2 regions of the Intestinimonas sp. UBA1698 genome follow, and region 1 is predicted to be linked to the other one. Evidence: riboswitches for the same ligand, from Rfam matches in the RefSeq annotation. Region 1 holds a riboswitch; the other holds the start of a gene.
What was found. Region 1 has a riboswitch for lysine ahead of B3H64_RS08755 (hotdog domain-containing protein). Riboswitches for the same ligand answer to the same signal wherever they lie in the genome.

Region 1 (10,679 bases):
CCCTATAATGGCGCTATGGAATCTGCAATGCGGGAAGGGGAGAGGGCCGTGAAGCCGCTGCTGGCCCCCCTGGTGGGGGACGCCTCGCCGGTGACTGTCATCGGTTTGTGCAAGAATGCCGGTAAGACCACCGCGCTGTGTCGGCTCATCCGGGAGCTGGAGGGGGAGACCCTGGCCATGACTTCGGTGGGTCGGGATGGGGAGCGGACCGACGTGGTGACGGGGACGGAAAAGCCGGAGATCTGGGTCCCGGCGGGTACGCTGTTCGCCACGGCCCGTGGGCTGCTGCCCCTATGCGACGCTACGGTGGAGGTGGACCGGGTTACTGGCGTGATGACCCCATTGGGCCCGGTGGCGGTGTTCCGCGCCCTGTCCGACGGATACATCCAACTGGCGGGCCCCTCGGCGGTGGCGCAACTGGCCCCCCTGGCCGGGACCTTCCGGGAGCTGGGAGCCGACCGGGTGCTGATCGATGGAGCCGCCGGGCGGAAATCCCTGGCGGGGGCGGAACCGGGCGGCTGTGCCATTCTGTGCGTAGGCGCCTCCATGGACGGCGGGGCGGCGGTCATCGCCGCCGAGACGGCCCACACCTGCGCCCTGTTCGCCGCGCCGGAGCCGGAGGAACCCGGCCTCCGGGCGGCTCTGGCGGCGGAACAGGAGCGCTTTGCCCTCTTTACGCCGGAGGGAGAGCGGCTGCCCCTGGAGCGGGAGGATAGCGGCCAGCCCCTGTGGGGGGCGCTGCCCCGGGAGAAGTGCGTGCTCTGGGTGGCGGGAGGCGTCACCAGTCCCATGCTCCGCACCCTGGCCCGGCGGGGGGCTCCCACGGTGGTGGCCGCTCCAGACGCCACCCATTTTCTGGCGGACCGGAGCAGCACCGCCGCCTTTTTCCGGGGCGGCGGGTCTCTGCAAGCGGCGCGGCGGCTGACCATCGCCGCCGTGTGCGCCAACCCCTGGTCGGCCTACGGCAAGCACCTGGACCGGGAGGAGCTCCTGTCCGCCCTGCGGGCGGCGGTAGAGGTCCCGGTGGTGGACGTGAGGGAGGTATGACATGGTAAAGCTCGATCAACAACTCAAGGAGGATACCGGCTACCTCTGGGTCATGGCCCGGCTGGAGCCGGCTTCTCCCTTCGGCCGCGCTCTGGCCCGGACCCCCCGCTGGTACGGGCCCGGCGAGGAGGGGGCGCTGGAGGCGGAGCTGGGCCGGGTGGACGCTTTGCTGGCGTGGATGGAGCAGGGTGCGCCGGCGGTGGAGAACGTCGTCCATCTGCTGTCGGAGTTCCACGACATCAAAAACTCCTTCCAGCGCCCCTCCAATTCCCCCATGGACGAGGTGGAGCTCTTCGAGGTCAAACATTTCCTGCTCTATCTGGAACGCCTGGCGGAGGAGTACGGCCGCTTCCCACGGCTGGAGGGGCTGGAGCTGCGTCCCATGACGGGGCTGCTGGACCTGCTGGACCCCAGCGGGCGGCGGCTGCCCCCCTTCTCGGTGGAGAACGCCTTCGACCCGGCCCTGGAGCGCATCCGGGCGGATAAGCTCCAGGTGGAGCGGGAGCTGCGGAGCGCGGAGGGGGAGGCCCGGGAAGCCCTGCTGGCCCGGCGGCGGGAGCTGGTGCTGGAGGAGGACAAGGCGGAGCTGGCCGCCCGGCGGCGGCTGACGGCCGCCCTGCTGCGGGAGAAAGCAGGCTTTTTTGCCGCCATGGACGCCATCGGCCGCCTGGACCTGACGCTGGCCAAGGCCCGGCTGGCCCGGCGGTTCGGCTGCGTCCGGCCCCGGCTGTCCGCCGTGCCGGAGGTAGAGGCGTTCGACATGGTCCATCCCGAGGTGGCCGACCACCTGAAGGAGCGGGGCGGGGCCTTTACTCCGGTGTCCATCACACTGGAGAAGGGGACCACTGTCATCACAGGGGCCAACATGGGGGGCAAGAGCGTCTCCCTCAAGAGCGTCACCCTGAACCTGCTGCTGCTCCAGACCGGCTTTTTTGTCTTTGCCCGGGAAATGACCGCTCCCCTGTTCGATTCGGTGAGCCTTATCTGCACCGACCGGCAGTCGGTGGAGCAGGGCCTCAGCTCCTTCGGGGCCGAGGTGGCCGCGCTGGGGGACCTGCTGCGGCGGGAGAAGGGGAAGTTCTTCTTTGTGGCGCTGGACGAGTTCGCCCGGGGCACCAATCCCCGGGAGGGGGCGGCCCTGGCCCGGGCGCTGGTGGAATATCTGGGCGGGCTCAACTGCGTGGCCATGATGACCACCCATTACGACGGCGTGTCCGATGCCGCCCGGCGGCATTACCAGGTGGCAGGTCTTGCCGCCCTGGATACCGCCGCCTTCCGGGCGGGGGAGGCCCCGCTGGACCGGCTGTCCCGGCTTATGGATTACCGCCTGCTGGCCGCGCCGCCCGGTGCGCCCTGTCCCCGGGACGCCCTGCGGGTGTGCCGCCTGCTGGATCTGGACGAAGAATGGATGAAAATCTTTGAAGAAAATAGTTGACAAACTGACGGCCGGTGCTATAATAATATTTAGTTAAAGTGCCTATATTATTAGAGCGGTATAACAAAATATTGTGTGAATAGAGGCGCGGCAGTTCAGGTACCGGCGCGATGCAAAGGGCGGTCAGGCCCGATGCGCGCTGGGAATGGGACCGCCGCCGAAGGAGGGGGGAGCTGTCCCGAGCCTCTCCTGAGACGTGGGCCCAGTGCGCACGGATTGTCATGGAAACATGAAGCGCTATTTATGTTCTGTCGGGTGACCGTCAGGCATAAATAGCGTTTTGTTGTTTGCATGGAGCGCTGTTCGTTTTGCTCCCTTTCGGGGCAGGACGGGCGGCGCTTGATGTTTTTTGGGGAACCGTATGGAAAATTTTTTAGGGGGTATTGACGATGGAAAAAATGACATCCATGATCCGGGTCCGTATGGGGGCGGAGGACGCTCACTACGGCGGCAATCTGGTGGACGGGGCCCACATGCTCCATCTGTTCGGCGACGTGGCCACTGAATTGCTCATCATCAGTGACGGCGACGAGGGCCTGTTCTGCGCCTACGACAACGTGGAGTTTCTGGCGCCCGTCTACGCCGGCGATTTCATCGAGGCGGTGGGCGAGATCACCCACATGGGCAACACCTCCCGCAAGATGGTCTTCGAGGCCCGCAAGGTGGCCGTGCCCCGGCCCGACATCAGCGACTCCGCCGCCGACAAGCTGGCCGAGCCTGTCGTGGTCTGCCGCGCCTCCGGCACCTGCGTGGTGCCCAAGGACAAACAGCGCATCGCCCGCTGAACACCGCAAGCAAGCCCGATGAAAAGGAGGTTTACCCTATGGAAAAGCTGATTATCACCGCCGCCATCTGCGGCGCGGAGGTCACCAAGGAGCAGAACCCCGCCGTTCCCTACACGCTGGAAGAGATGGTGCGGGAGGCCAAGAGCGCCTATGACGCCGGGGCAGCGGTTATCCACGTGCACGTCCGCTGGGACGACGGCACCCCCACCCAGGACCGGGAGCGCTTCCGGGTCGTGATGGACGCCATTCAGGCGGCTTGTCCCGGTGTGATTCTGATCCCCTCCACCGGCGGCGCCGTGGGGATGACGCCGGAGGAGCGCCTCCAGCCCACCGAGCTGATGCCCGAGATGGCCACGCTGGACTGCGGCACCTGCAACTTCGGCGACGATGTATTCCAAAACGACATGCCCACTCTGCGGGCCTTTGGCAAGCGGATGCTGGAAAATCACATCAAGCCAGAGTACGAATGCTTTGAGATCGGCCATCTGGACACCGCTCTGACCCTGGCCCGGAAGGGGCAGGCGCCCGGCGAACCCATGCAGTTCAACTTTGTGCTGGGCGTGGGCGGCTGTACCCCCGCCACCGTACCCAACCTGTGCTATCTGGTCAGTCAGATCCCCGCCGGCTCCACCTGGACGGTCACCGGCATCGGCCGCCACGCCTTTACCATGGCCGCCGCCGCCATCGCCATGGGCGGCAACGTCCGGGTGGGCTTCGAGGACGAGCTGACCCTGTCCAGAGGCGTGCTGGCCAAGTCCAACGGCGAGCTGGTGGCCCGTGTGGTGGAGCTGGCCAAGCTGCTGGGCCGGGAGATCGCCACCCCGGACGAGGCCCGCAGGATTCTCAGTCTGAAGTAACCCGTGTTCCCAAACGCGGCCGGGAGCTGCACGGGGACCCGCCGCCCGCCGCGTTTCCGATTCCCAAACCAAACGCACCAAAACCAAACCATTCCCAACCCAATTCCCACATTCCCAATTCCAAACCCAAACCAACCCACAACCATTCCCAAATCCACATACCCGGTCCCCGAATCTCAATCTACAGGAGGTCAAAACATATGCAGAAAAAGGGCAATAAGTACGGCACTCACCGCGTCATCGAACCCAAAGGCGTGCTGACCCAGGCTGCGTACAAGATCGACAACAACATGGATGAGATCTACTCCAACGAGATCCTCTGCAACGTCACCGCCCTGAACGTGGACTCCGCCTCCTTCACCCAGATCGCCGACGTGTGCGGCCATGACGACCAGAAGATCGGCGAGATGATCCTGTCCATCGTGGCCGAGCGCGGCAAGCAGCAGAATCCGGTCACCGGCTCCGGCGGCATGTTCATGGGCACCGTGGCCAAGATCGGCGACGACCTGAAGGGCAAGATTGACCTGAAGGAGGGCGACCGCATCGCCTCCCTGGTGTCCCTGTCCCTGACGCCCTTGAAGATCCATAAGATCCTGGCCGTCCATCAGGACATCGACCGGGTGGATGTGGAAGCCCAGGCCATCCTGTTTGAAAGCGGCATCTACGCCAAGCTGCCCGACGACATGCCCGAGCCTCTGGCCCTGGCCGCCCTGGACGTGGCCGGCGCTCCCGCCCAGGCCCGCAAGCTGCCCAAGGAGGGCGACAGCGTCCTGATCCTGGGGGCCAACGGCAAGTCCGGCGTGCTGTGTGGCTACGAGGCTATGAAGAAGGTGGGGCCCAACGGCAAGGTGGTCGGCGTGGTCCGCAACCCGAAGCAGATCCCCGCTTTGAAGGAGCTGGGCGTCTACACCGACATCGTGCTGGCCGACGCCACCAAGCCCGTGGAGGTCATGGAGGCCGCCCTGGCCGTCAACGGCGGCAAGGAGTATGACATCTCCATCTGCTGCGTCAACATCGAGAGCTGCGAGATGTCCGCCATCCTGCCCGTCCGGGACGACGGCCTGGTGTACTTTTTCTCCATGGCCACCTCCTTCACCAAGGCGGCCCTGGGGGCCGAGGGCATCGGCAAGGACGTGACCATGATCGTGGGCAACGGCTACACCAAGGACCATGCCGACATCACCCTGAACGTCCTGCGGGAGAATCCCAAGCTGCGCAAGCTGTTTGAGGAGAAATACGTATAATACCCAAGGGAAGGCGCGTTACCGGCGGCGTCCGCGGGGACACGCCGGGGCGTTCCTTCCCTCTTTCCTGCCGCCGCGGTTACCCGAGGCGCGAATTCTGAAAGGCGGTGCGACCGAATGAACGAATCCAGACGCAAAGCGCTGTTCCCCCAGGTCTCTGATGAGGATTGGAACGACTGGCACTGGCAGGTGGCCAACCGGATCGAGACCCTGGAGGACCTGAAAAAGTACATCAGCCTGACCCCCGAGGAGGAAGAGGGCGTCAAGGCCTGCCTGGGCACCCTGCGCATGGCCATCACCCCCTACTACCTCTCCCTCATCGACCCTGACGACCCCTATGACCCCGTCCGCCGTCAGGCGGTCCCCACCGCCGCGGAGCTCCACCAGTCCAAGGCCGACCTGCTGGACCCCCTCCATGAGGACGCCGACTCTCCGGCCCCCGGCCTGACCCATCGCTACCCCGACCGGGTGCTGCTGCTCATCACCGATCAGTGCTCCATGTACTGCCGCCACTGTACCCGCCGCCGCTTCGCCGGCCAGCACGACGCCGGCCTGCCGGTGGATCAGGTCGACGTGGCCATCGACTACATCCGCCATCACCCCGAGGTCCGGGACGTGCTGCTCTCCGGCGGCGACGCTCTGCTGGTCTCCGACGAGCGGCTGGAGTACATCATCAAAGAGCTGCGGGCCATTCCCCACGTGGAGATCGTCCGCATCGGCTCCCGCACCCCGGTGGTACTGCCCCAGCGCATCACCCCCGCGCTGTGCGATATGCTGAAGAAGTACCACCCCATCTGGCTCAACACCCACTTCAACCATCCCAACGAGATCACCGCCGAGTCCGCCGCCGCCTGCGCCCGGCTGGCCGACGCCGGCATTCCTCTGGGCAACCAGTCCGTGCTGCTGGCCGGAGTCAATGACTGCGTCCACGTGATGAAGAAGCTGGTCAACGAGCTGGTGAAGATCCGGGTGCGCCCCTACTACATCTATCAGTGCGACCTGAGCATGGGCCTGGAGCACTTCCGCACCCCGGTGTCCAAGGGGATCGAGATCATCGAGGCCCTGCGGGGCCACACCTCCGGCTTCTGCGTGCCCACCTTTGTGGTGGACGCCCCCGGCGGCGGCGGCAAGACCCCCGTGATGCCCAACTATGTCATCTCCCAGGCCCCCCACAAGGTCATCCTGCGCAACTATGAGGGCGTCATCACCACCTACACCGAGCCCGAGCACTATGAGGAGACCTGCCACTGCGAGGTCTGCACGGGCAAGCGGAAGGTGGACTTGATGGGCGTGGCGGCGCTGGAGCAGGGGCACATGATGTCCATGGAGCCCGCCAACCTGGAGCGGCATAAGCGCGAGCAGCATTGACAGCAACGGGGCGGGGGCCGCGGCTCCCGTCCCCTTCCCTTGAAACGAGAGAAACGAGGTGGAACCCCTTGGAATCAAAACTGAACCTGAATTTTGAACTGGTAGAGGAGGCGCGGGCCCACGCGTCCAAGGTGGCCGACGACACCCAGCGGTTCATCGACCGCCACACCACCGTGGCGGTGGAGCGGACGGTGTGTCGCCTGCTGGGCATCGACGGGGTCAACGAGTTCGAGGTGCCCCTGCCCAACGTGGTGGTGGAGCATCTCACCGGCAAGAGCGCCCTGCCCCAAGGCGCGGCCTTCTGGGTGGGCAACGCCATGCTGGCCACCGGCAAGACGCCCCAGGAAATTGCCGAGGCGGTCTCCGCCGGCGAACTGGACCTGACGGCGCTGCCCGCCCACAGCGGCGCCGAGATCGAGGCGGTCCTGGACCCGGTGGTCCGGGAGGCCATGGCGAAGATCGCCGCCCGCCGGAAGCGCCGGGAGGACTTCCTGGCCGAGCACGGCGACAAGCAGGGGCCCTGGATCTATCTGATCGTGGCCACCGGTAACATCTATGAGGACATCACCCAGGCGACCGCCGCCGCCCGGCAGGGCGCCGACGTCATCGCCGTCATCCGCACCACCGGCCAGTCTCTGCTGGACTACGTCCCCTATGGGGCCACCACCGAGGGCTTCGGCGGCACCTACGCCACTCAGGAGAACTTCCGCCTGATGCGCCAGGCCATGGACCAGGTGGGGGCCGAGATGGGCCGCTACATCCGGGTGTGCAACTACTGCTCCGGCCTGTGCATGCCCGAGATCGCCGCCATGGGCGCCTTCGAGGGCCTGGACGTGATGCTCAACGACGCCCTGTATGGCATCCTGTTCCGAGACATCAACATGCAGCGCACCCTGGTGGACCAGAACTTCTCCCGCGCCATCAACGCTTACGCCGGCGTGGTCATCAACACCGGCGAGGACAATTATCTCACCACCGCCGATGCGGTGGAGGAGGCCCACACCGTGCTGGCCTCTCAGCTCCTCAACGAGCAGTTCGCCCTGCGGGCCGGCCTGCCCAAGTCCCAGATGGGTCTGGGCCACGCCTTTGAGATCGACCCCGCCGTAGAAAACGGCTTCCTCTACGAGCTGGCCCAGGCTGAGATGGCCCGGGAGATCTTCCCGGAGGCCCCCCTGAAGTATATGCCCCCCACCAAGTTCATGACGGGCAACATCTTCCGGGGCCATGTCCAGGACGCTCTGTTCAACATGGTCACCATCCTCACCAACCAGAAGATCCACCTGCTGGGCATGATGACCGAGGCCATCCACACCCCCTTCCTGTCCGACCGCTTCCTGGCCATCCAGAACGCCCAGTATATTTTCAATACTATGAAGGACCTGGGCGGCGAGATCGTGTTTAAGGAGGGCGGCATTATGCAGCAGCGGGCCGACCAGGTGCTGCACAAGGCGGCCGACCTGCTCTCCGAGATCGAGCGGCTGGGCATCTTCGAGACCCTGGAGAAGGGCATCTTCGCCGACATCAAGCGGCCCCGGGACGGCGGCAAGGGGCTGGAGGGCGTATTCCAGAAGGCCCCCGGCTATCGGAATCCCTTCCTGGAACCCATGATGAAAGGGGGAATGGATCAATGAGCTCCGGACTGTATCAGATCAGGGACAAGGACCTGGACACCACACTGGACCTCACCAAGCTGCGCCCTTACGGCGATACCATGAACGACGCCAAGGTACAGATGTCCTTCACCCTGCCGGTGAAGGACGACGACAAAGGGGCGGCGGCGGCGGTCCAACTGGCCCAGAAGATGGGCATCCCCGACCCCAACGTGGCCCTGCGCCAGAAGCTCGATGAGAATTTCACCTTCTATGTGGTCTACGGGGCCACCACCCACAGCGTCAACTACAACGAGATCGAGGTCATGACGGTGGCCGACGAGGCCATGGACATGGAGGAGACCAACGAGTACATTCGGGAGCACATCGGCCGCAAGGTAGTGGTGGTGGGCGCCTCCACCGGCACCGACGCCCACACCGTGGGCATCGACGCCATCATGAACCGCAAGGGCTTTGCCGGGCATTACGGCCTGGAGCGCTACGAGATGGTGGAGGCCTACAACCTGGGCTCCCAGGTGCCCAACGACGAGTTCATCCGCAAGGCCCGGGAGCTCCACGCCGACGTGCTGCTGGTGTCCCAGACCGTCACCCAGAAGGACGTGCATGTAAAGAACCTCACCGAGCTCGTCGAGCTGTGCGAGGCCGAAGGCGTGCGGGACAAGATGATTGTCTGCTGCGGCGGCGCCCGCATCACCCATGCGCTGGCCAAGGAGCTGGGCTTTGACGCCGGCTTCGGCGCCGGCACCTACGCCGGCGATGTCATCACCTTCGCCGTGAAGGAGATGGCCCGGCGCATGGGTCGGGAATAAGAACAGACCATGGGGCAGGGTGTGCCGCGGGGTGCGCCCTGCCCTTCGCGTGCTGTTGCTTCAGGCGGAACGGCACTCTTACAATTTTTGCGCAAGTTGACGCTTTACAGGCGAGGGCAATTAAGGTATCCTGAGAGGGAACCGGGGGATGAGGCTCCTGCCGGAAACGACACAACGTAAAGGGGACAGTACAATGCGAGGCGTAGAGACCCGTATCCAGGAGATTCGGCATCGGATCTTCCGGGAAGTGGCCCGGATGGCGTACCATACCGAGTGGCCGGTGGACAAGAGGATTGAGGCACTCCCTTATAAGATCATTCCGGGCGAGGTGGGCAACTTCCGCAACGACGTGTTCCTGGAGCGCGCCATCGTGGGCGAGCGCCTGCGGCTGGCCATGGGCCTGCCCTACCGCAGCGCCGCCGAGCACGCCCCCCTGTCGGACAACATCGAGGCGGCGGACCAGGATGAGACCTACTACACTCCGCCTCTCATCAATGTGATCAAGTTCGCCTGCAACGGCTGCAAGGAGAAGCAGGTGCTGGTGACCGAGGGCTGCCAGGGCTGCCTGGCTCACCCCTGTGTGGAGGTCTGCCCCAAGGATGCCATCCGGCTGGACCGCTATAACGGCCGGTCGGTCATCGACCAGGACAAGTGCATCAAATGCGGCCGCTGCGTGGATGTGTGCGCCTATCACGCCATCATCAAGCAGGAGCGGCCCTGCGCCGCGGCCTGCGGCATGAACGCCATTCACTCCGACGTCAATGGCAAGGCCGATATCGACTATGAAAAGTGCGTTTCCTGCGGGATGTGCCTGGTGAATTGCCCCTTCGGCGCCATCGCCGACAAGTCCCAGATTTTCCAGGTCATCCGGGCCATTCAGTCGGGCGAGCGGGTCTATGCCGCGGTAGCCCCCGCCTTTGTGGGCCAGTTCGGGCCCAAGGTGACTCCGGGCAAGCTCCGCGCCGCCATGAAGCAGTTGGGCTTTGCCGACATCTTCGAGGTGGCCATCGGCGCCGACCTGTGCGCCACCCAGGAGGCCGAGGACTTCATCCGGGAGGTGCCCGAGTCCCTTCCCTTCATGGCCACCTCCTGCTGCCCGGCCTGGTCGGTCATGGCCAAAAAGCTCTTCCCCGACTACGCCAGGTGCGTATCCATGGCCCTGACCCCCATGACCCTGACCGCCCGGCTCATCAAGAAGGATCACCCCCACGGCAAGGTGGTCTTTATCGGGCCCTGCGCCGCCAAAAAGCTGGAGGCCATGCGCAAAAGTGTCCGCAGCGAGGTGGACTTTGTTCTCACTTTTGAGGAGATGGCCGGCATTTTCGACGCCAAGCACTTGGACCTGGCCACCATCCAGGAGGACCCGGACGGCGTCAACGACGCCTCGGCCGACGGGCGGAACTTTGCCGTCTCCGGCGGCGTGGCCCAGGCGGTGGTGAACGTGATCCGGGAGCGATTCCCCGAACGGGATATCCAGGTGGCCAGCGCCGAGGGGCTGCAGGAGTGCCGGAAGCTGATGACGGG
Region 2 (10,679 bases), on a different contig from region 1:
CGATTTTTTTCAGATCCTCCGCCCAGTCCACCATGGGGGGGATGCCCACCGTGGCGGGGGCGCCCAGGCGCAGCACGCCGATGGGGGCCAGATGCTTGCGCTCCACGATGGCATTGGTGCACTGGGTGGTGCCCAGCATGGCCTGACCGATCTCCTTCCGGTCCACGCCCGCCTGCTCCAGCACCGCCCGTACGGCGGCCAGAATGCCGTCATAGGCGTCCGGCGTGGTGTGCCGCTTGACGCTGGCCACCACCTTTCGCTCTTCGTCCAAAAGGACGGCGTCGGTATTGGTGCCGCCCACGTCGATTCCCAGCTTATACATCAGGCTCTCCCCCCTTTGCAGCGCTCCTCCAGCGGAATGTAGTCGGTGTCCACCCCGAAGTATCGGGGGCCTACCAGGTCCAGACCGGCCTGCGTCCGCCACAGCGGGAAGCACTTCAGGCCTACCACCATGACCCGCTTTCCGTACTTCAGCGCGTCGGTGGGGACGGGCTGGAAGGTATCGGTGTCCACCAGGCAGATGAGATCGGGGGTGGTGGCCAGGATCTCCCCCTCTACCGTGGCGGTCAGGTTTTCGTTCTGGAATTCCACATAGGCCGACTGGCCCTTATATTCGGCGATGCCCTCCAGCAGCACCTTGCCGAAGTTGAAGCCGCCACGGACCTCCCGGAGCACGTCGCCGATCTTGCCCTTGAAGAGCTTGTAGCCCTCGGTGATGGAGAGGAAGGCCTCCTCAGGGCTCTGGCCGTCGGTCTCCTTCACCCTGCGGATGGCGGAGCCCAGGGTCTGGCTGCGGGTGACGATGCCGTGGACGCCGTACTCCTTCATGAAGGCGCCCTCCATGGCGTAGAGGGAGACGGACACCGAGCCGCCGCAGGCCATAGTGACGGCCCGGGCCAGCTCCTCGGTCCATTTGTTGGTGATGGTACGGAAAATGGAGGAGTTTCCCTTTTCGTCCACCAGCGCCATGGGGGTGGCGGAGCCGCCGCCGATGGTGAAGGTGACCATCTGCAGTTCAGGGAAGGCCCGGCCCATGCCGTCGCAGTCGACGAGGGGCAGGCCCAGCCGGGCCGCCGCCGCGATGGGCAGCATGGAGTTGACGCCCCCCGCCTCGATGGGCATGAAGGCGTAGATGGGCTTGCCGTAGAAGGTGGAGACGGTGTCGTACAGGGTCTGGTACTCATTGTCGCCCACGGCCTTCTCTCCCAGAATGGTGGGGGCCCCCATCATGGCGATGGGGACGCACAGGGCGTCGTCCGGCACCTCTTCGGGGGAGAGCAGGGTGACGGGCCCGTACTTCTGTACCGCGCCGATGGCCACCAGCCTGCCGATATAGGGGTCGCCGCCGCCGCCCGCGCCCAGCAGGGCCGCGCCCAGGGCGATGTCCTCGATCTCAGAAACTCCGATCTTGCGCAAAACGTTCAGCTCCTTTGTTATTTGATCCACAGACAGGCGGATTGCCGCACCGCTTCAGCGGTGCGGCGGTCCGCATGGGATTTTGTCCTATGCCTCTACGGCCTTTCCGGCTTCGGACCGGCCGGGCAGCAGCCTGGCCAGCACCGTGTGGAGCGCCAGGGACAGCACGATGCCGTTGATGGGCCCCACGAAGAAGGGTACGTTCAGGAAGGCCACGTTGGCCAGGGACTGGAAGTTGGCGAAGGTTCCGCCGGTGATGCAGGCCACGAGGGCCCCCGCCAGGAAGGCGATGACGCCGGGGGCGTAAAATCCCCCGCGCAGAGCAAACTTCTCCTTTTTTCCCCGATGGACCAGCCAGTATTCCGCGATAAGCACGCCGGCCAGCGGGGGGATCAGATTGGACATCAGGGTGAGAAAGCCGGAGAATTTGGCCAGCAGTCCAAAGGCGGCCAGCAGAGTACCAATGGCCCCGGCGATGGCGGTGGTCAGCTTAAATCTGCTCTCGTCGAAGCCCAGCAGATTGCTGAGCGCCAGGCCGCCGGAATAGGCGTTGGTGACGTTGGTGGTCCAGGTGGCGGCCACCAGAGCAACCAGGCCCACCACGGGCACGCCCACGCTGGCCAGGATAGCGGAGATATCGTACTGCCCGGTGACCAGACTGAGCAGGGCTCCCATCAGCAGCATGAACAGCCCGGCGGGGATGACGCCAACAATGGAGGACTTAACCACGTCGGCCCGGCTCTTGGCAAAGCGGCAGTAGTCGCCGGAGATGACGCCGCCCAGCGCAAAGGAGGCCACCACCATGGAGATGCCAAACACCAGGCCGGCGGACTGGGCCGGGTCATAGGCGGCAATCTTGGCCATGCCGTCGTTCTGAGCGAAGCCCATGACCACACCGTACAAGCAGACGATCACCAGCAGGGGCACGGCGATGTAGTTGAGCCACTTCAGGCCCTTGAATCCGAAGCAGGCGGTGGCCAGCATGATCAGGCCCCACACGATGGAGGACACGGCGATCATGGCGGAGCTGGCCTCTCCCAGGCCCAGGATATCCGCCAGCATAACGGCGAAGGCCTGTCCACAGGTGGCGGACTGGATGCCGAACCAGCCCACGCAGGCAAAGGCCAGCAGCACGGAAATGATGTACCGGGCCCCCTGCTTGCCCAGGGCTCCCTCGGCCATAACCGCCACCGGCAGCCCGGTGTCGCAGGCGGCCATGCCGATGAGGATCATGTAGGCGCAGATGAGGCCGTAGCCGATGAGGATGGAGGCCACGATCTGCGGGATGGACAGTCCGCCGCCGGACAGCACACCGCCGATCATCAGACAGGGTACGCAGATCATGCCGCCCGCCCATACCATGGCGATGGACACCCAGCTCTGCCGCTGCTCGGCCTTGACTTCAAAGCCGGTTTGATTGTTCATAAAGATCCCTCCCAGAATTGCAGGCTGCCGACAGACCACATCTTCCATCGGCTGGTCCGTATTATAGCCGGTTCAAGGAACAAAGTAATTAGTCCGTCGGCAAAAAATGAGCGGGAATCCATTGTCCTTTTGGACAATGGATTCCCGCTTTTCGTCTCTCTTCTTCGCTATGTCTTCGGGATTTTCCACTTTTTCCACCCGAATCCCCGCTGCCTTCTTTGTCTAAACCGACAACGCGCCTTTAGGGGGCCAGCAGCCGCTCCAGGGCACAGGCGGTGTACAGGGCAAAGGTCTCGGGCATCTTGCCCACCGGGTAACCCAGCCGCCCGGCGGTGCGCTGGAGCCGATATTTTACCGTGTTCTTGTGGAGGAACAGCAGCTCCGCCGTCCGGGCCACGCTGCTCCCGGCGTCCAGCAGCAGGATCTGGAGGGTCCGCTCCAGCTCGGCCTCTCCCTCCTCCCGGATGGGAGCAAGCACCGCCAACCTCTGCTGAACGGCCTCTTCCCCCTCCTCGATCATGGCGCGGCAGGACTGGGCGAACTCCACCTCCTGGACGGTGTACCACCGCTTCCCCGGCCAGATCTTTGCTGCGTCGTTCTGGAAGGCCCGGATGGCCAGATAAGCCCGGCGCACGTCGGCGGTGGTGGCCAAGCTCTGACAAAGGGTCAGGACGGCCCGGAGCCCCGCCTGCTCCAACTGGGCGCAGCACATGTCGGCCAGAGCCCCAGCCTCGCCGCCTCCGGCGGGCCAGTCCATAAAAGCCACCAGATCCCCCTCATACCAGTCGGCCACGACTGTGGTGCAGTGGTGGGCCAGCAGCTCCCGTACCAGCTCCAGGCCCTTGGCCCGGAACTCCTCCCGGCCCTCCAGGCCGGGCCGCAGCACCCACATGGAGTGGATGGAGCCTACGTCCACATGGAAGATCTCCGCCAGACGCCGCATCTTAATGGGCTCATCCTTCAAAATGGCCCGCACCAGCTCGCTCATCACCACCCGGTCATGGCTCTGGCTCCAGAGGTTGGCCGCCAGGCGCACCACCTCCCCCGCCTGCCGCACCAGGTCGGCGGTGAGAGGCTCCCCCTCCTTGAATAGGAACAGCTCCATGCCCGGCGCCGGGTCGCTGAGCGCGCAGCGGTAGAGCAGGCACCGCGCTTCCCCGGCCCGCAGCTCCAAAGGAGCCCCTCCCGCCTCCGGCAGACTCTCCAGCCGCCGCAGACGCTCCTCCAGGTCCACCGCCGCGGTCCGGGGCCAGGCCACGGCGTTGAGCACCCGACCGGCCCCGTCGGTGAGCACCGCCGAGGCCCGGGTGCGGTCGCTGAGGAGCTTGAGCACTGTGTCCACCGTCCGCTGGTGCTCCGGCAGCAGGGAGGCCCGGTCCAGGATGTCGCTGACCAGGGCGGCGCTGGTGTTCTGGTCCTTGAAGATGGCCTCCATCACCTCGCAGATGACCTCGCTGTACCGCTGGTCCATACGGTTCTCTGGCATGACGATGAGGGCAAAATCCAGCTCGTCGGCCAGCTCCAACAGCTTTCGGTCCACCCGCGGCAGGAAGACGCCCACATAATACAGAATCAGCCCCACCTCGCCCGCCTCGGCCAGCCGCCGAATGTTAGCGCACTGGGCCTCCACATCATTGGGGATGTTCATAAAGCCGGTGATGACCACCTCGCTGCCGTAAAACTCGTTGTTTTTGAACAGCGCGTCCTGCAGAATGCTGGGATCGGCGTACTCCAGCACCGAGATGGAAGAGACCAGCTTGTTCAGCCCGCCCCGTCCCGCCGCCAGCCGGGCCTCCCGCAGACTGGGCAGCTCCAGCAGATCCGCCACCGTCACGCTCATACTGTCTTTTCCCCCCTTTTCCAAATTCTCCGTTTCGCACAAATCGCAGCCCCATTTTTCGGCAGACCGTACCGACCCTCCACCCCCCAAGCGAATGGTTCTCCGGGTCGGCCGCCGCCCCCCTCTTCAAAAAACAGGGGCTGGCATCTGTTTTTCATTTTACCACAGGCTTTGTTCCTTTTCTACGCTGGTTTTTGTTCTGTTCTACAGAACAGCACAGCTCGCAGAAGGAATGCCAAAATGGTTGTTGTTCTAAGGATACTTAAAAACGATGCACCGATTGCATGGTCATTTTGCACATCAATACCTCCAATTTTCTACGCATTGTCAATGTTATTTTTGTGTAAAATGTGCTATAGTATCCATAGTCGGACCGCAGAAACAGAACCGCGTTTCCGCTGTTTCGTTCAGCGTTTGAAAGGAGTGTTTACCTTATGGAAAAGATCACTCAGGACAGCTACAAGCTCTACATCAACGGCCAGTGGATCGGCGCCAGCGACGGCGCCACCTTCCAGACTCGCTGCCCCGCCAACGGCGAGGGTCTGGCCACCTGCGCCCAGGCCACCAGAGAGGACGTGGATCAGGCCGTAGACGCCGCCTGGGCCGCCTTCCGGAGCTGGAAAAACGTCACCACCAACGAGCGGGCCGCCATCCTCAACCGGATCGCCGATATCATCGACGCCAATGCCGAGCACCTGGCCATGATCGAGTCCCTGGACAACGGAAAGCCCATCCGGGAGACCATGGCCATTGACATTCCCTACGCCTCCCGCCATTTCCGCTATTTTGCCGGCTGCATCATGGCCGAGGAGGGCTCCGCCAACATTCTGGACGGCTCCACCCTCTCCCTGATCCTGCGGGAGCCCATCGGCGTGGTGGGCCAGATCGTACCCTGGAACTTCCCCTTCCTGATGGCCGCCTGGAAGCTGGCTCCCGTGCTGGCCGCCGGCTGCTGCACCGTGTTTAAGCCCTCCAGCGACACCCCGCTGTCCGTGCTGGAGCTGGCCCGCCTGACCCAGGACGTCATCCCCGCCGGTGTATTCAACGTCATCACCGGCTCAGGCTCCAAGGCCGGGCAGTACATCCTGGACCACCCCGGCTTCCGCAAGCTGGCCTTCACCGGCTCCACCGAGGTGGGCGGCTGCGTGGCCTGCGCCGCCGCCGAGCGGCTCATCCCCTCCACCCTGGAGCTGGGCGGAAAGTCCGCCAACATCTACTTTGACGACTGCAAGTGGGAGATGGCCATGGACGGCCTCCAGCTCGGCATCCTATTCAATCAGGGCCAGGTCTGCTGCGCCGGCAGCCGCGTCTTTGTCCAGGACACCATCTATGACAAATTCATCGACGAAGCCGTCAAGCGCTTCCAAGCCGTCAAGGTGGGGATGCCCTGGGACCCCGCCACCCAGATGGGCTCCCAGATCAATGAGAACCAGGTGGGCAAGATCCTGGAGTACATCAAGATCGGAAAGAGCGAGGGCGCCAGAGTGGCCTGCGGCGGCGAACGCATGACCGAGGGCGAGCTGGCCAAGGGCTGCTTCATGAAGCCCACCCTGCTGGTGGACGTGGATAACCACATGCGGGTGGCCCAGGAGGAAATTTTCGGGCCGGTAGCCTGCGTCATCCGGTTCCACGACGAGGACCAGGTCATCGAGATGGCCAATGACAACGCCTACGGCCTGGGTGGCGCGGTGTGGACCCGTGACATCAACCGGGCCATCCGGGTGTCCCGCGGCATCGAGACCGGCCGGATGTGGGTCAACACCTACAACGCTATCCCGGAGGGCGCACCCTTCGGCGGCTATAAGGCCAGCGGCATCGGCCGTGAGACCCACAAGGTCATTCTGGAGCACTACACCCAGATGAAGAATATTATGATCAATCTCTCGGAGTCCCCGTCCGGCTTCTACCCCGAAAAGTGATCCTCTCTCCCCCCAAACCTGCGCTTCCCAAAGGAGAAGGGCCGCCGGCACAGCCAGCGGCCCTTCTCCCCTATCAGCGATACCACACCACCAGGAGGGTGCCCGTTCGCACCGCAATGCTGCTCTCCGCGCCGGTGAACTCGTTGCTCACACCCAGGGTCACGTCGGGAGTGAGCGCTGCGCTGTCCAGCGGGTACTTGAGCCCCCGCAGGGTCACCCCCTCCGCCCGGTCCCCCTGGCAGAACACCGACACATAACCCCGGTGCGAAGCGTCGAAGGTCAGCGCTCCGTCGGTCACCGCGGCAGCCGTCCAGTTCTCTCCGTACAGCTCTCCCCGGCAGCCCCGTCTGGACAGCCAGGTCAGGCACTGCAAATTGGCCAGTGTGTGGTCGATCCGGCCCCCGGTGCCGCCGTAGAGCCGAAAGGTCCGGTAGCCTCGCTTGACTCCCATCTCCAGGGCCACCGCCATGTCGGTGTCGTCTTTTTCCCGGGGCAGTGTCATTACATTCGGGTGGTCCGGCCTCTCATCCAGAGAGTCGAAGTCCCCCACCACCAGGTCGGCCCGCAGCCCCAGCGCCCTCAGAGCCCGGTAGCCGCCGTCGGCGGCGATGACCCAGTCCCCCACCTTGGGCTCCAGTCCCGCTGGATACAGCTCTCCGGCCCCAATCACATAGCAAATCGGTTCCCGCATATTCTCGCCTCCGTTTTCTCTCCCCCTATCTTGCCCGATTTTGGTTCCAATTGCAAGAGCTGCGGCAAGAACATGCCCTGACAAGTTTCACAAATCCGAAAAAACCCGCCGCGCCCCCCTTGACCGCCTCTGGAATTTTTTCTATAATAAGATTATAAATAGAGGCGCGGGGCATCCGGTAGGGGGCCGATGATAAGGATGGACGCATCCGAAGCGGCCCGTGAATAGTTGCCCCGCCGAAGAGAGCCTGCCGCGTCCGGCTCCGCTCCCTGAGTCGCGGTCTCAGTGTCCGCGGCTTGTCATGGTAAGCCATGAAGCGCTATTTATGCCCCCTGCGCCGGGGCATGAATGGCGCTTTTTCGTTCCGGCGGACCCATCGATCCGCCTCCACCTCACTGTGAACAGATAGGAGTGTGTTTACCATGCAGAAGAAAGGCAACAAGTACGGTACCCATCGCGTCATCGAACCCAAGGGAGTCCTGACTCAGGCCGCTTACCGAATCGACAACAATATGGCTGAGATCTACTCCAACGAAATCCTGGTGGACGTCACCGCCCTGAACATCGACTCCGCCTCCTTCACCCAGATCTCCGAGGCCTGTGGGGGCGATGAGAAGAAGATCGGCGAGATGATCCTGTCCATCGTGGCCGAGCGCGGCAAGCAGCAGAACCCGGTCACCGGCTCCGGCGGCATGTTCATTGGCATCGTGAACACCATCGGCGACGATCTGAAGGACGAGATCGACCTGAAGCCCGGCGACAAGATCGCCTCTCTGGTCTCCCTGTCCCTGACCCCTCTGCGCATCGACAAGATCCTGGCCGTGCACAAGGACATCGACCGGGTGGACATCGTGGGCCAGGCCATCCTGTTCGAAAGCGGCCTGTACGCCCGGCTGCCCGACGATCTGAGCGAAAAGCTGGCGCTGGCCGCCCTGGATGTGGCCGGCGCTCCCGCCCAGACCGCCAAGCTGGTCCAGGTCAACAACGACGTGCTGGTGCTGGGCGCCGCCGGCAAATCCGGCATGCTGGTCTGCACTGAGGCCATGAAGCGGGTGGGCCCTCTGGGCCACGTGGTGGCCGTGGTCCTCACCCAGGAGGACGCCGACCTGCTCAAGTCCATGAAGCTGTGTACCCACGCGATCGTGGCCAGCGCCACCGAGCCCATCGAAGTGCTGGAAAAGGCCCTGGAGGTCAATCACGGCCATGAGTACGACATCTCCATCTGCTGCGTCAACATCGAAAACTGCGAGATGAGCTGCATCCTCCCTGTAAAAGACGGCGGCACCTGCTATTTCTTCTCCATGGCCACCAGCTTCACCAAGGCCACTCTGGGTGCCGAAGGCTGCGGTAAGGACGTGGACATCATGATGGGCAACGGCTACACCTCCGGCCACGCCGAGATCGCCCTCAGTGAGCTGCGGGCCAACCCCGTGCTGCGCTCCTACTTTGAATCCAAATACATGTGATCAACCCTTCCAAACGGTCCCCGCCGATTCCGGCGGGGACCGTTTGGCGTTCAGGCCAGGCCGCACAGCCGGGCCGCAGAGGCCGTCAGGAAACACACCGCCATGCCCACCGCCGTGGGTACGGCAAAGGAGATCAGCGTCCACTTCAGGCTTCGAGTCTCCTTGCCGATGGTCATACAGGTAGTGGAGCAGGGCCAGTGCATCAGGGAGAAGAGCATGGTGCACACCGCCGTCAGCCAGGTCCAGCCGTGCTCCACCAGCAGGGCATGGAGGGCACCCAGGTCATCCAGCTCCAGCAGCGTGCCGGTGGAGAGGTAGCTCATGATGATGATGGGCACCACGATCTCGTTGGCTGGAAAGCCCAGGATGAAGGCCATCAGGATTACACCGTCTAGACCCAGCAGCCGGGCGAAGGGGTCCAGGAAGCCGGTGCAGTGGTTCAGGATGCTCACTCCCCCCACCGTCACATTGGCGCAGAGCCAGATAAGCAGGCCCGCCGGCGCGGCCACCGCCACCGCCCGGCCCAGCACGAACAGCGTACGGTCCAGCACAGAGCGGGCGATGACCTTGCCGATCTGGGGACGGCGGTACGGGGGCAGCTCCAGCGTAAAAGAGGAGGGCACGCCCCGGAGGATGGTGCCGGACAGCAGCCGGGACACCCCGAAGGTCATGAACACGCCCAGCAGGATGACTCCCGTCAGCAGTACTGCGGAGACCAGGGACTGCCCGGGCCCCGCCTGAGTGCCCACAAAAAACATAGTAATAATGGCAATGAGGGTCGGGAACCGCCCGTTGCAGGGGACAAAATTGTTGGTAATGATGGCGATGAGCCGTTCCCGTGGGGAGTCGATGATTCGGCAGCCCACGATCCCCGCCGCATTGCAGCCGAATCCCATGGCCATAGTCAGCGCCTGCTTGCCGCAGGCCCTGGCCTTTTGGAAGGCGTGATCCAGAACAAAGGCCACCCGGGGCAGATATCCAAAATCCTCTAGAAGCGTGAAAAGAGGGAAAAAGATGGCCATGGGGGGCAGCATCACGCTCACCACCCACGCCAGCACCCGGTAGACCCCCAGCACCAGCGCACCATGGAGCCAATCCGGGGCTTGTAAGTACAAGAACAGGTCGGTCAGCCGATCCTGGACCCAGAACAGGCCGTCGGCCAGCAGGGCCGAGGGCGCGTTGGCCCCGGCGATGGTGATCCAAAAAACCAGGGCCAGCAGGCACAGCATAACGGGGATGCCGGTGGCTCGGCTGGTCAGGAGCCGGTCCAGCCGCCGGTCCCGGCGGGCAGAATCCGCCCGGCGGCAGGCGACCACGCTCCCGGCGATCTCCGCCCCGGTGCGGACCAGCGCCGCCACGATGGCCTCCCGGACCTGTTCCCGGCTCCAGCCCGCGGCCTGCAATCCCTCCAGCGTCTCTTCCAATGCTCCGCCTGCCAGCCGGTCGGCCGTGAGGTCCCGCCCCAGGCACTCCGTCAGACTGGCCATCAGGGAGGGGTCCCCATCCAACAGCCGGAGGGCTACCCACCGGGACGGCAGCCGTCCGCCCAGAGCGGGCTCCAGTTCATCCGCCAGCCGGGCTGCCGCAGCCTCAATGGGGGCGGGATAGGACACCCGGCTGGCCGCAGGTGGCTCCTGCCGCTCCGTTATTGCCTCCACCGCGTCCATCAGCCGCTCCAGTCCCTCCCCCCGGCCCGCCGATGTCCCCACCACCGGAACGCCCAGCCGGCCGGACAGGGCCTTCAAGTCCACCTCGATTCCCTTGCTCCTGGCCTCATCCATCAGGTTGACGCACACCACCGTCCAGGGCGTGATCTCCAGGGTCTGGAGCACCAGATTCAGGTTTCGTTCCAGACAGGTGGCGTCGCAGACCACGACGGAGGCGTCCGCCCCGCCGAAGCAGAGGAAATCCCGGGCCACCTC

Region 2: linked by a shared signal. The riboswitch ahead of B3H64_RS04540 (L-erythro-3,5-diaminohexanoate dehydrogenase) and the one ahead of B3H64_RS08755 (hotdog domain-containing protein) in region 1 are both predicted to bind lysine.

What each region holds. Positions count from the first base shown of each region.
Region 1 is NZ_DCJO01000034.1:158,337-169,015, forward strand. Features, by position in the region: gene B3H64_RS08745 (hypothetical protein) at 49-1,047, shown strand; gene B3H64_RS08750 (MutS-related protein) at 1,049-2,482, shown strand; lysine riboswitch at 2,555-2,730, shown strand; gene B3H64_RS08755 (hotdog domain-containing protein) at 2,881-3,267, shown strand; gene B3H64_RS08760 (3-keto-5-aminohexanoate cleavage protein) at 3,306-4,124, shown strand; gene B3H64_RS08765 (L-erythro-3,5-diaminohexanoate dehydrogenase) at 4,325-5,368, shown strand; gene ablA (lysine 2,3-aminomutase) at 5,486-6,736, shown strand; gene B3H64_RS08775 (lysine 5,6-aminomutase subunit alpha) at 6,805-8,367, shown strand; gene B3H64_RS08780 (cobalamin B12-binding domain-containing protein) at 8,364-9,155, shown strand; gene B3H64_RS08785 (4Fe-4S dicluster domain-containing protein) at 9,349-10,679, shown strand, end outside.
Region 2 is NZ_DCJO01000020.1:38,365-49,043, forward strand. Features, by position in the region: gene B3H64_RS04510 (hydantoinase/oxoprolinase family protein) at 1-322, opposite strand, end outside; gene B3H64_RS04515 (DUF917 domain-containing protein) at 322-1,416, opposite strand; gene B3H64_RS04520 (cytosine permease) at 1,504-2,841, opposite strand; gene B3H64_RS04525 (PucR family transcriptional regulator) at 3,083-4,681, opposite strand; gene B3H64_RS04530 (aldehyde dehydrogenase family protein) at 5,116-6,600, shown strand; gene B3H64_RS04535 (thiamine diphosphokinase) at 6,674-7,291, opposite strand; lysine riboswitch at 7,443-7,621, shown strand; gene B3H64_RS04540 (L-erythro-3,5-diaminohexanoate dehydrogenase) at 7,714-8,757, shown strand; gene feoB (ferrous iron transport protein B) at 8,808-10,679, opposite strand, start outside.